4 regions of the Paraglaciecola psychrophila 170 genome follow, and region 1 is predicted to be linked to each of the others. Evidence: predicted binding sites of a transcription regulator. Region 1 holds the regulator's gene; each other region holds the start of a gene.
What was found. Region 1 encodes LexA, which represses DNA repair genes until DNA is damaged. Its sites were predicted from a motif close to TACTGTATNNNNATACAGTA; they were not measured.
Positions count from the first base shown of each region.

Region 2: a site for LexA is predicted at 1,090-1,109, ahead of C427_RS17365 (YebG family protein). Genes of this name have one in related genera too.
Region 3: a site for LexA is predicted at 2,112-2,131, ahead of recG (ATP-dependent DNA helicase RecG). Genes of this name have one in related genera too.
Region 4: a site for LexA is predicted at 1,339-1,358, ahead of recN (DNA repair protein RecN). Genes of this name have one in related genera too.

Region 1 is NC_020514.1:5,196,521-5,199,671, reverse strand. It holds gene ctaD (cytochrome c oxidase subunit I) at 1-316, opposite strand, end outside; gene coxB (cytochrome c oxidase subunit II) at 329-1,453, opposite strand; gene lexA (transcriptional repressor LexA) at 1,790-2,413, opposite strand; gene plsB (glycerol-3-phosphate 1-O-acyltransferase PlsB) at 2,604-3,151, shown strand, end outside.
Region 2 is NC_020514.1:3,959,891-3,963,041, reverse strand. It holds gene hscA (Fe-S protein assembly chaperone HscA) at 1-609, shown strand, start outside; gene fdx (ISC system 2Fe-2S type ferredoxin) at 645-983, shown strand; gene C427_RS17365 (YebG family protein) at 1,156-1,455, shown strand; gene C427_RS17360 (GNAT family N-acyltransferase) at 1,488-3,151, opposite strand, start outside.
Region 3 is NC_020514.1:311,271-314,421, forward strand. It holds gene recG (ATP-dependent DNA helicase RecG) at 1-2,004, opposite strand, end outside; gene C427_RS01335 (peroxiredoxin-like family protein) at 2,182-2,814, opposite strand; gene trmH (tRNA (guanosine(18)-2'-O)-methyltransferase TrmH) at 3,101-3,151, opposite strand, start outside.
Region 4 is NC_020514.1:2,977,587-2,980,737, forward strand. It holds gene nagZ (beta-N-acetylhexosaminidase) at 1-243, opposite strand, end outside; gene nadK (NAD(+) kinase) at 399-1,274, shown strand; gene recN (DNA repair protein RecN) at 1,387-3,060, shown strand.

The sequences.
Region 1 (3,151 bases):
GTATTAACCAGTTGGCCAGTCCCGTAAAGGCAGGCATAACCGCACCAAATACCATGATAAGGCCGTGCACAGTGGTCATTTGATTAAAAAAGTGAGGCTCTACTATTTGTAATCCCGGTTGAAACAATTCAGCTCGTATTACCATAGCCATTGCGCCACCAGTTAGAAACATGATGAAAGCAAACCACAAATATAGAGTACCGATATCTTTATGGTTGGTGGTATATAACCAACGTTTTATGCCGTATGGAATATGATGTTCATGGTGATCATCTGCATGAGAATCATGCTGTGTGTCATCAGTTGTTGTTGTCATGGTCACCTTCTCCTATTGTCCGTTCATTGCTGAATTGATGTCTTTGGCTTGAACTAAGTCACCAGTATCGTTACCCCAAGCATTACGCTCGTAAGTCACAACAGCAGCAATTTCAGACATAGTTAATTGTTTCGCATAAGATTGCATAGCACTGCCTGTGACACCGTTTATCAATATATCGATGTGTTTAGGCTGATCTGCAACAGCGATTTGACTGCCTTTTAATGCGGGAAAAACACCTGGTAAACCTTCGCCATTTGGCATATGACAAGCAGCACAGTTGGCGTTGTAGACATTTTCGCCTTGCTCCATCGCTTCATCCATTGTCATATTCATGGCTAACAGCCTTTGTTCTTCTGCTTTTGCTTGTTGCTGTACAGCTTCTTGTTCTGAAATCCACTCAGCATATTCAGCAGGCTCTTTGGCAATCACTACAATGGGCATGAAACCATGATCTTTGCCGCAAAGCTCGGCACATTGACCACGATACACGCCAGGATCATTGACCTTAGTCCAAGCGTCATTGATAAAGCCGGGATTAGCATCTTGCTTGAACCCAAAATCTGGCACCCACCAAGAATGGATGACATCGTCTGAAGTAATAAGAAAGCGGACTTTTTGGCCTGTAGGAATAACGAGAGGTCTGTCTACCTCAAGTAAGTAGTTTTCACCTTTAGGCAGTTTTCCAGAGATTTGGTCAGCCTGAGTGGCCAATTTCGAATAATACTCAACGTCATTATCCATATACTTGTAATGCCACTTCCACTGTGAACCTGTCACCAAAATGGACACATCAGGCTCACTGGCATCTTCCATATCAATTAGGAGATTCATGGCGGGAACAGCCATCACAACCAATATAATAAAGGGGATCACTGTCCAAGCGATTTCAACTTTTACATTTTCATGAAAATTTGCAGGCTTAGCACCCCTAGATTTTCTGTGGAAATACATAGAAATAAACATAGCGATAAATACGCCGGCGCCAATCAAAACACAAATAACAAACATCAACATATGCATGTCATACACACCAGCACTGATGTCTGTCACGCCTTTAGTCATGTTTAACTGGTATTGCTCAATTTGATCTTTCGATTCAGCAAATACCGGCGCTGTCATCAATGCAGATAGCATAGTTCCAGTCCTGAAAAAAATTCTCTTCACATAGCACCTCATGTACGTCAAACGTACTTTTTATTTTTCACTGAAACATAAACATCAGAATAGAAACAACTGCCATCTTAGTTAATATTTAGTTAATTTATTGTTATTTTTTACTTCTGGGATGTTAAGGGTCGCTCATTTAATAGCGACTAGTCTAGCTTTTTTGCCTAAGTTACAACCAACTGATTATTTTTTAAACACAAAGTTGTTAAAAAATGCAAATGAAAGAGGGAAAAGGGATTCTAAGAGGAAAAAACAGATAAATATGAAAAAGCACATTATAGAGAATAATGCGCCTCGCAAAAATTACATCCAGTCGGCGTTTCGAATAACCCCCACTGCAATGCCTTCAATATTAAATGGCTGAGTCGCCAAATCAACCTTAATGGGAGAAAACGCTTCGTTTTCAGCATGCAGCAAAACCTGCCTGCCTTTTTTCTCGAGTCGCTTTACAGTAACCTCGTCATCGACTCTTGCGACTACCACTTGGCCATTGTGTACATCACTAGTGCGATGTACTGCTAATAAATCGCCGTCCAAGATACCGATATCTTTCATACTCATACCGTTTACTCGGAGCAAAAAGTCAGCACTGGGTTTAAACAAACTAGGGTCCACCCGATAATGACCTTCAATATGCTCTTGAGCCAGAATAGGTTCGCCCGCAGCAACCCGACCAATCAAAGGCAAACCTAACTCTTCGAGTTGGTCTTCAAGTGGTGTATTTAACTTAATACCACGAGATGTACCAGGTAAAATTTCTATTACACCTTTACGCGCTAGCGCTTTTAAATGTTCTTCCGCTGCATTAGCAGATTTAAAACCTAATTCCCGGGCAATTTCAGCGCGGGTAGGCGGCATACCGGTATTCAACATTGTATTTTTAATTAGTTGAAGTACTTCTTCTTGTCGAGCAGTTAGTGGACGCATAAACAGCCTGTTTTTTTATACAGTTAGTATGATTATATACAGTTATACTTAAATCTCAAATTTGTTTTATGCTTGCTGTGATATGTCTAAAATAAAACGGCAAACAAACTATAATCATTTTTATCAAAGTTAAACTGCTAGGAATGTCTGTGGTATCCTGCGCCAGATTTAATATCTGCGAGCGAAAAGTATGTTGTGGCTGCATAAATTGCTGTTAGCAATAGTGACGGTACCGGTAAAATGGTTAGTAAAAGTGAACAGCACTCCAAGCGACCTTGAGGCTGAATTAGGCATAGATAAAACCCGCCCTATTGTTTATTTGCTGCGCACCCGTTCGGTTACAGATCAAATAGTACTAAAGATGTCTGCGGTGGCATTAGGCTTACCTAAACCCACACTAAATCTGACTATTGGGGATCAACACCATTCTTCTTGCCTGTTTTTACAGAAACCAAAATCAGTATTAAACCGCAAAACAAAAGCGACTTCGATTCAAGAAGATGCGGCTAAACTATTTAGTCTTCACAGAAAAAATCCAGACCTCGATATTCAGATAGTACCCGTTTCTATACTTTGGGGTAGAGCACCAGATAAAAATACCTCAGGCTGGTCAGACGTCATCGCCAACCAAGTTTCTCCTAGCTGGCTGCGTAAATTTTTTATTGTGTTGTTTTTAGGCAGAGATAACTTTGTCTGTTACAGCAAAGCCGTATCTTCAAGGAAAATGCTGGAATTAAA
Region 2 (3,151 bases), 1.2 Mb from region 1:
CCCGTTGCCAAAGCACAAGAGTTCACTACCTTCAAAGACGGGCAAACTGCCATGATGGTGCATGTTGTTCAGGGTGAACGTGAGTTGGTTAAGGACTGCCGCTCCCTTGCAAAATTCACATTACGTGGCATTCCACCTATGGCCGCTGGAGCTGCTCATATTCGGGTGACGTTTCAAGTTGATGCCGATGGCTTGTTAAATGTTAGCGCAATGGAAAAGTCTACTGGCGTGCAGGCAGAAATTCAGGTGAAGCCATCATATGGTTTAGAAGATAGCGAAATTGCCAATATGCTAAAAGCATCTATGGATAATGCTCAAGAAGACATGCAAGCGCGTATGCTTAAAGAACAACAAGTTGAAGCTGCTAGAGTGCAAGAAAATTTGCAAGGGGCACTAGATTTAGATGGGCAGGCCTTACTTGATACCTCAGAAATCCAAGCCATTGCAGTAGGGCTCACTAATCTTAATGAACTGGCCAAAGGTACAGACAAAGAAGCAATTAAAGCCGCTATCAAACAATTAGATAAGTTGAGCGAGAACTTTGCACAAAAACGCATGGACCAATCGATTAAACGTGCCTTCTCTGGCCAATCGGTTGACCGTATATAAATTAAATAATTTTACTGAATATTAGGAATGTAAATATGCCACAAGTAATTTTTTTACCTCATGATGAGTTGTGCCCAGATGGTGCTGTTTTAGAAGGTGAAAAAGGTATCTCAGTATTAAATCTTGCTTTGCAAAACGGAATTGGTATTGAACACGCCTGCGAAAAAGTATGTGCTTGCACCACTTGTCATATCATCGTGCGTGAAGGCTTTGACTCCTTAAAAGAAGGGGACGAATTGGAAGAAGATATGTTAGATAAAGCCTGGGGCCTAGAGCCTGATTCTAGACTAGGCTGCCAAGCGATTATTCAAGATGAAGATTTAGTAGTAGAGATCCCTAAATACACAGTGAATATGGTGAGTGAAGGGCATTAGGCCTAGAATTACTGATTGTTATTTTGTTAATAGAGCCAGCAATACGCTGGTTTTTTTATGCTTAGGAACTAAGGTTCTTTATATAGCGATATAGTAGATTACAATTAACTGTTTTTATATACAGTATTTGTGATAGTCTAATACTCTAAAGTTAAATAAGAGAGAGCAAATTATGGCCGTAATCACACGTTATGTAGTTGAACACAAAGGGGTGGAGAAGTTTGTGACCGCAGATAAAAAAGAAGCCGACCAATACGATAAAATGCTCGATGTTGCAGATAATCTTAGTGAGTACATTGAAGGCAAAGGCATTAAGATTGAGCAGTCTGTATTGGAAGAGTTATCTATTATGTTGTCTAAAAATAAAGATTCTCTTTCCAAGTTGTTGAAAGGCATTACAGCCGATGTCTTATTGACTGAAGAAAAGGCGGATGTAGTAGATATTGAGGCGAAAAAGGCAAAGAAGGCTTAATAGGCACATCAATGTTTTCGCCTAAATAATTACTATTTTGACATATAGCGTGCTCTTTTTTTCGGCTTTAAGGTATCCAGATCAGCCAATACTAGACCATCTATACAATGGTTGAAATCTGGGTCTATATTAAAGTCTAAAAAGTGCACACCGCCTTCTTGATAAGTCTCGGTGTATTGCTTGTATAGTGTCGGAACAACCATGCCCATATTGGAAAGTTGGTGTTTAAGTTGAATGAAATCGGCTTTATAGTTTTCACCAGTGAAGTTATGTTGGTAATTAATTGGCAACAAATAAGGCATTTTTGATTGAGCAATTTTGTTAAAACAGCCGAAATATAATGTATAAAACTGTACTAACAAATCTTTAGCTGCTTTTGGGTAGTGGTCGCTTAGGCTAACTGCCCCAAATAGATACCGGAAGTTAGGATGGCGCTTCAAAAATGCACCTAAACCAAACCATAAATAGTCTAGGCTGCGTTTACCCCAATATTTAGGCTGCACAAAGCTTCTGCCTAGCTCTAGTCCTTGTTCAAAATATAGAGTCATTTCAGGGCCATAATCAAATAGGCTGGCTGAATATAATCCTTTAATTGTATGTTTCTTAATAATGTTTTTGGCATCCCCAAAACGATATGCACCAGCAATTTCTAAATCGTCTTTGTCCCATAGGATAAGGTGATAGTAATGTGCATCGTATGAGTCGATATCACGGCGCTTATTAGTTCCTTCTCCCACTGCTCTAAAGGCTATTTCACGCAACCGGCCAATTTCTCGTAAAATGGGACTGCTGGTTTTATGCTCGTAGAGGTACATTACTTTGCCGTCAGTGGTTTCACCCAAATGTTCACATTCATTTTTTAATGCATAATAAAGTTCTGCACGATTTTCAGCTGGAGCAATGGCTTTTTGGGTTTTAAATACGCCATTCTTTCCGTGACCAATTTTGTAAAGGTGCTTTTTAAATAATGCTACATGTTGAAGACGGTCTATCTTATTATTGTTGTACGATTCAAATGGGATCAGTTCACCGATTCGCATGGGTAAATGTTGACGTTTATGTTTGAACATTTCTTTAACTAACATCATGCTGGCTAAAGGTTTATACAACATAGATAGTCCATAAAACAATCGCGAGTTTTTAGCATCAATAAATACCGGTAAAACTGGGGATTTAGCTTGTTTGGCAATCCGTAAAAAACCGCTTTGCCAGTGTACGTCTCTGATACCTTGTGGTCGTAAACGGGACACTTCACCAGCAGGAAAAACAATCACTACTGCTTCATGTTGAAGGTGTTTTTGAATATTAAGAATATTATCTTTGGCAGTACTACCTTGCATATTATTGACTGGCAATAATAACGGGTGCAGTGGCGTAAGTGCCATTAACATCTGGTTCGCAACGACCTTAATATCCTGTCTGACTTCACTGATTAATTTGATTAAGGCTAATGCATCTAGCGATCCTATTGGATGATTAGCAATAATCACTAATCTACCTTTATTGGGTATCCGCTCTTTCTCAACATCACGCGTTGAATAGCTAATGTTGAAATATTCAAGTACCTGCTCAACAAAATCTAGCCCCTGATAATGAGGATAATCTACAGCAAACTCTTGCATCTCTCTTTCGTGTAGCAAATGTTTAAGCACATAGCCAAGGGTTTTAGAAAGAATGGGTTTATTGGCTACTCGTG
Region 3 (3,151 bases), 530 kb from region 1:
ATCCCATAGGTGGTTAGCAATATTTTGAACTTGAGGTATGAGCTCTGCATCACGCATCAGATCTGCAATCTTTAAATCAGCTAACCCAGTTTGTTTGGTGCCTAAAAGCTCTCCTGGTCCGCGAATTTCTAAATCCTGTTGAGCGATATAAAATCCGTCGTTGGACTCCCTAAGAACAGCCAAACGTTTGTTAGCCGTTTTAGACAAAGGGCTTTGGTACATTAAAACGCAATGGCTTTCTATTGAGCCTCGACCTACACGCCCACGTAATTGGTGCAATTGCGCCAGCCCTAAACGTTCTGGATTTTCGATAATCATCAGGCTGGCATTGGGCACATCAACACCTACTTCAATCACAGTGGTTGCTACCAATAAGTCTAAGGCACCTGCTTTAAAGTCAGCCATAATTTGTTGTTTTTCATTAGATTTTAGTCTGCCATGTACTAAACCTACTTTCAGTTCTGGTAATGCTGTTCGCAATAAAATGGCAGTATCTTCCGCTGCTTGGCTTTGTAAAAACTCAGATTCATCTATTAGTGTACATACCCAATAGGTTTGCCTGCCTTGCTTAACGCTTACGTCACGCACTCTGGTAATTACCTCATCGCGTCGAGCATCGGGTAAAACCACAGTTTTTACAGGTGTTCTGCCCGGTGGTAATTCATCAATAATTGACGTATCTAAATCTGCATAAGCGGTCATCGCCAATGTGCGTGGAATAGGGGTGGCGGTCATGATTAACTGATGAGGAAATGCCCCTTGAGACTCACCCTTTTCACGCAACGCTAGACGTTGATGCACACCAAAGCGATGCTGTTCATCCACGACTACCAAAGCCAATGATGAAAACGTGACGGCTTCTTGAAAAATGGCATGGGTGCCTACCAACATTTTGACTTCGTTGTTGGCTAATTGAGCTAATACTTTTTCTCTGACTTTACCTTTTAATTTCCCGGCTAACCAACCGACTTCGATACCTAATGGTTCAAACCATTGACGGAAGTTATTGAAATGTTGCTCGGCTAATAGTTCAGTGGGTGCCATCAGCCCCACTTGATAACCTGCGCCGATGGCAGATAATGCCGCCATAGCAGCCACCACAGTTTTGCCTGACCCTACATCGCCTTGTACTAATCGCATCATCGGGCAATTTTGCTGCATATCATCTTGTATTTCGCCCACTACTCGCTGTTGTGCGCCTGTGGGTTTGAAGGGTAAATTTTTTAAAAATTGATTAAGCAATGACGTATTAGGTTTGATTGGGAATGTTGCTTGTTGCTGACTTTGTTGACGGACCTTTAACACACTGAGGTGGTGAGCTAATAACTCCTCTATAATTAAACGTTGCTGGGCGGGGTGTCTACCTTCCTCAAATAACGATAAGGTCACATCCGGCGGTGGCCGGTGGACTAAGTGTAAAGCGTCAACTAAGCCAATTTGGTGTTGATATAAGCCTTCTGGTAATAGTTCAGCTAACCCCCCTTTACTCAGTAGTTTTAGCGCTTGCTCGGTTAAATTACGCAAGGTGATCTGTTTGATACCTTCAGTAGCGGGGTAAACCGGGGTGAGAGATTCTTGCAAGGCTTGGGGATTATCGAGATTAATCGATTTATACTCTGGGTGCATGATCTCAAGGCCATATTTGCCCGCTTTCACTTCACCAAAACAACGAATGGTGGCCCCAGATTCAAGACTATTTTTTTGTGACGCTGAAAAATGAAAAAAACGTAACGTTACAGTTCCCGTTCCATCGCTAAGCCTTACAACTAACATTCGCCTGCGACCAAACTGGATATCACATGACATCACCTCACCTTGAATACTGGTATGTAAGTGAGGTTGCAAGTCTGAGATGGGATAAATGCGGGTGCGGTCTTCGTACCTATGAGGCAAATGAAATAGTAGGTCTTGTACCGACACAATTGCTAGCTTGGCTAATTTTTCTGCAGCTTTGGCGCCCACACCTTTTAGCTCGGTTACGGGAGTTTGTGCTAATCCCTTCATAACCTATCCATCTGTATTAGGTTGTGTGAGGATGAAAAATAGAAAGTTATAGAAAGGGCAAATAACAAAACGCAGTCCAAGCACTCATCGGTAATATAGGTTACATATACTCGGAGATCTTACAGTATTGCGCAAGGTTTACCGAGCCCAAAACAGTCAGCTCGGTAATAAAAATACTTACAAGGACAATTTTGCAGCCTGATAAAGTAATTCAGGCGAAATACGCGTTTTAAAATCTGGATTAACGTAACTAAACAGCACCTTACCGTTGGTATCCAAAATAAACACCGCTGGTGCAGGTAACACGGCTTTACCGGAATTTTTATCGCTGGTTAAGTTAATGTCCCATTTAGATTTGTATGTTGTGCGCTTTTCGTCTGGCACATAAAAGCCGATCCCAAAGCCACTAATAGCCTCTAGTTCAGGATCTGCTAATAACTGTACTGTAAATTTTGTTTGGAGTTTTTGTTCTTGCAATTGGGCCGGTGTTTCAGGAGAAATAGCTAATATTTGATAACCTAACGCGTCAAGTTTGTCTTCAATATCCTTTAAACCAGCAAGTTGACGATTACAATAAGGGCACCAACCGCCGCGATAAAAAATTAACACTGTCGGTTTTTGCATCGTTAAGGCTTTTAGACTGACTGGGTCGCCATTAACTGTTTGTAACTTACTGTTTGGTGCGGACTGACCAATTAATAGCGGGGTAACGTTTAGAGCTGTGTCAGCTATTTTTGTTCTATCCAGCGCCTTGGCAGGTAATACCAAAAACAAAATAAATAGCCCAAGGATAATTCTAAAATACGTCATAGTTTTCTCTTGTTAATGTGATTATAGGTATAAGACACGATTTGATTAGACAACTAAGTTGATAGACCTATATGGGTAAAAATAACTTTCAAGTAATATGCACGTTTGCATGCAATTAATTAGATACAGAAGGCAACGTCTCAGATATTCAACAAATTCTCACCAGCAGTGAATATGGAAAATTCTAAGAGAAGATTATCTGTAGGGTAACTTAAACGAACGGCCTTGCTGTTGGCGTATAGCGAGGTATTAAGGCAAATGTCATCAAGGTGATTGTTTACGTTTATTAAAGGTTTTTACCCGTCAACTGTATTTTTTTCCACCAGTTAGCACCTTC
Region 4 (3,151 bases), 2.2 Mb from region 1:
CATTGCAGGAATGTCGCTGAATCCTTGACGAAAGCGCTGCACTCTTCCCCCTTCATGGTCTGTCGCAATCAAAACATCGTTACGCGTAACAGATCTTATGTGCCGTACTAAGTCAGAAAGCTGTTTTTGATCGTGATAGTTACGGCTGAATAAAATAAGCCCACCAACTAAGGGGTGATCGAGTATATCTATCTCTTCGTGTGTCAGTTCAAAACCTGAAACATCTAACATTAATGGCCCCATTAATTAGTGCTCTTCTTTTATTAGTATACAAATTTAATGAACATACTATAGGGATGATCAAATCCTGTCGTCAATCAATTAATCGAAACGAAAAATATGACTTTCAAACGCTCTCGTGGTTATACTTTGGCAAATAGTTATTTATGTTGTTTTCAATGAAGTTTAAAACCGTAGGTTTAATTGGCAAACAGGCACATCAAGGTGCAAATTTGAGTTTCAAGGCCTTAATAGTCTATTTGACTGAACGTGGCTGTCGGATATTAGTCGAAACAAACACTGCGCAAAAATTAGATACAAATGGTTGCGAATCTGCAGATATAACTGAAATTGGTAAACAAGCTGACTTAGCTATAGTGGTCGGTGGTGATGGCAATATGCTTGGCGCAGCTCGTGTGCTTGCAGAGTATAATGTAGCGGTGGTAGGAGTTAACCGCGGTAACTTAGGTTTTTTGACCGATATCAATCCCAATGATATTGAACCGCAACTAGATAGCATCTTTGACGGCGATTGCCAAATAGAGCAACGTTTTTTGTTAGAAGTCGAAGTTTATCGAGATGGTAAAGTACAAAGCAAAGACTCTGCGGTAAACGAAGTAGTAATTCACCACGGCAAAGTAGCACACATGATGGAATTTGAAGTATATCTGGATGATAACTTTGTTTTCAGTCAGCGCTCTGATGGCTTAATTGTGGCGACGCCAACAGGCTCTACAGCATATTCGTTATCTGGTGGAGGTCCCATTCTTACCCCTAACTTAGATGCATTAACTTTAGTACCCATGTTTCCACACACATTAAGCAGTCGCCCAATAGTAGTAGATGCCAACAGCACAGTAAAATTAAAAGTATCTCCTGAAAACACCGATAATATGCAAGTCAGTTGTGATAGCCACATTGTGCTAACAGTCTTACCTGGAGACGAAATTGTTATTTGTAAAAATCCGGCCAAACTGTCTCTAATTCATCCTAAAGACTATAATTATTTCAATGTGTTACGCACAAAACTTGGCTGGGGCAGTAAACTTTACTAGTCACTTGCAGCATTTTTTAAAGAGATAACTAGACACTGAGCAAAAGCATGTATATATTTACAGGTACTGTATGTTTAAACATGCTTTTATATGTCTTTATTGAGGATTAAAAATGCTTACCCACTTATCCATTCGTAATTTCGCTATTGTTAAAACACTAGATGTTGATTTTAGTCATGGTATGACTGCTATTACCGGTGAAACAGGTGCAGGTAAGTCGATTTCGGTTGACGCATTAGGCTTATGTTTGGGCGACAGGGCAGACATTAGCATGGTGCGTACCGGCGCTGATAAAGCAGAAGTATGTGCTGGTTTTAATGTAAAGCAGCTACCTGGAGCCATGAAGTGGCTTGAAGAGCACGAACTGACAGACCACGATGAGGTATTGATTAGGCGGGTTATTTCCTCTGAGGGACGTTCTAAAGCCTTTGTCAATGGTACGCCAGTTCCTTTACAACAGCTAAAACAACTTGGTCAATTTTTATTGAGTATCCATGGGCAACACGCCCATCAACAAATTTTGAAAAGTGACAATCAACGCAACTTACTTGATCAGTACGCTGAGCATGGCAACTTGTTGAGTAACGTGGCAGATGCTTACCAAACTCTCCGAGCTCAACGACAACACTATCAAAGTTTATTGGAAGGCCAGCAACAACGCGAAGATCGTAGCCAGTTATTATCCTATCAAATCCAAGAACTTGACGAATATGCCTTAGCAGAAGGGGAATTTGGGTCGCTAGAAGTCGAACATAAAAGGCTCAGCAACAGCCAAACTTTATTGGAACAAAGTCAAATTAGTTTTCATCAACTTTATGAGGCAGAAGAGTTTAATGCATTATCAGCGGTACAAAACAGTGTAGACCGCTTAACTGAGTTGCAAGAGCACGACCCTAGCCTTGCGCCTATTGTAACAATGTTAACCGAAGCCTGTATTCAAATTGACGAAGCGGCTAACGAATTAAGAGCGTATACTGAACAACTCGAAATCGACCCTATGCGTATGCAAAACGTCGAAGCCCGCTATTCACAAGCCTTAGATTTATCTAGAAAGCATAATGTTCGGCCCGAGACATTATATGACTTTCATCAACAGCTTTCCGCTGAGTTTAGTGAATTAATTAAAGACGACTCATTGTTAGAAGAATTAAAAATTCAACTATGTGAGTTAGACAAACAATATCACCTAGCTGCCAACAAACTTAGTCTATCAAGGCAAAAAGCCGCCAAGTCTTTTGCTAAACAAGTCGAGCATCATATTCACAAAATGAACATGGCTGATGCGGTGTTTAAAATTGAAGTTGAACATCAGGTCCAAGGTACCCCTAACAAATTGGGCTTAGACTCGGTGCAGTTTGTAGTGTCGACCAATAAGGGCCAAGCCTTAGATAATCTTGAAAAAGTCGTATCAGGCGGCGAACTGTCACGGATTGGACTAGCTATTCAAGTGATTAGCTCTAGCAATAACGATATCGCCACCATGATTTTTGATGAAGTTGACAGCGGCATAAGTGGTTCAACTGCATCTGTGGTAGGCCAGTTATTACGTAAGCTAGGCGAAACTGCACAAGTGATTTGTGTCACTCATTTACCTCAAGTAGCTGCTCGAGCGCACAATCAAATGTTTGTTACAAAGTTCAGTGATAAAAAAACCACAGAAACTCATATGATTTGTTTACAAGAAAATGAACGAATTGAAGAGTTGGCACGTCTACTAGCAGGAGATACTCTTACCGAATCAGCGATAGCGAATGCCAGAGAATTGCTACAAATCAGTAATTCATAGCAATTAGGTATTGATTGCGCTAACGCGGCTGGGTTAGGATGCTTCGCTTAATAAATGTGAGTTACTCTCGCATTTATCCGTTTTCGCTTTT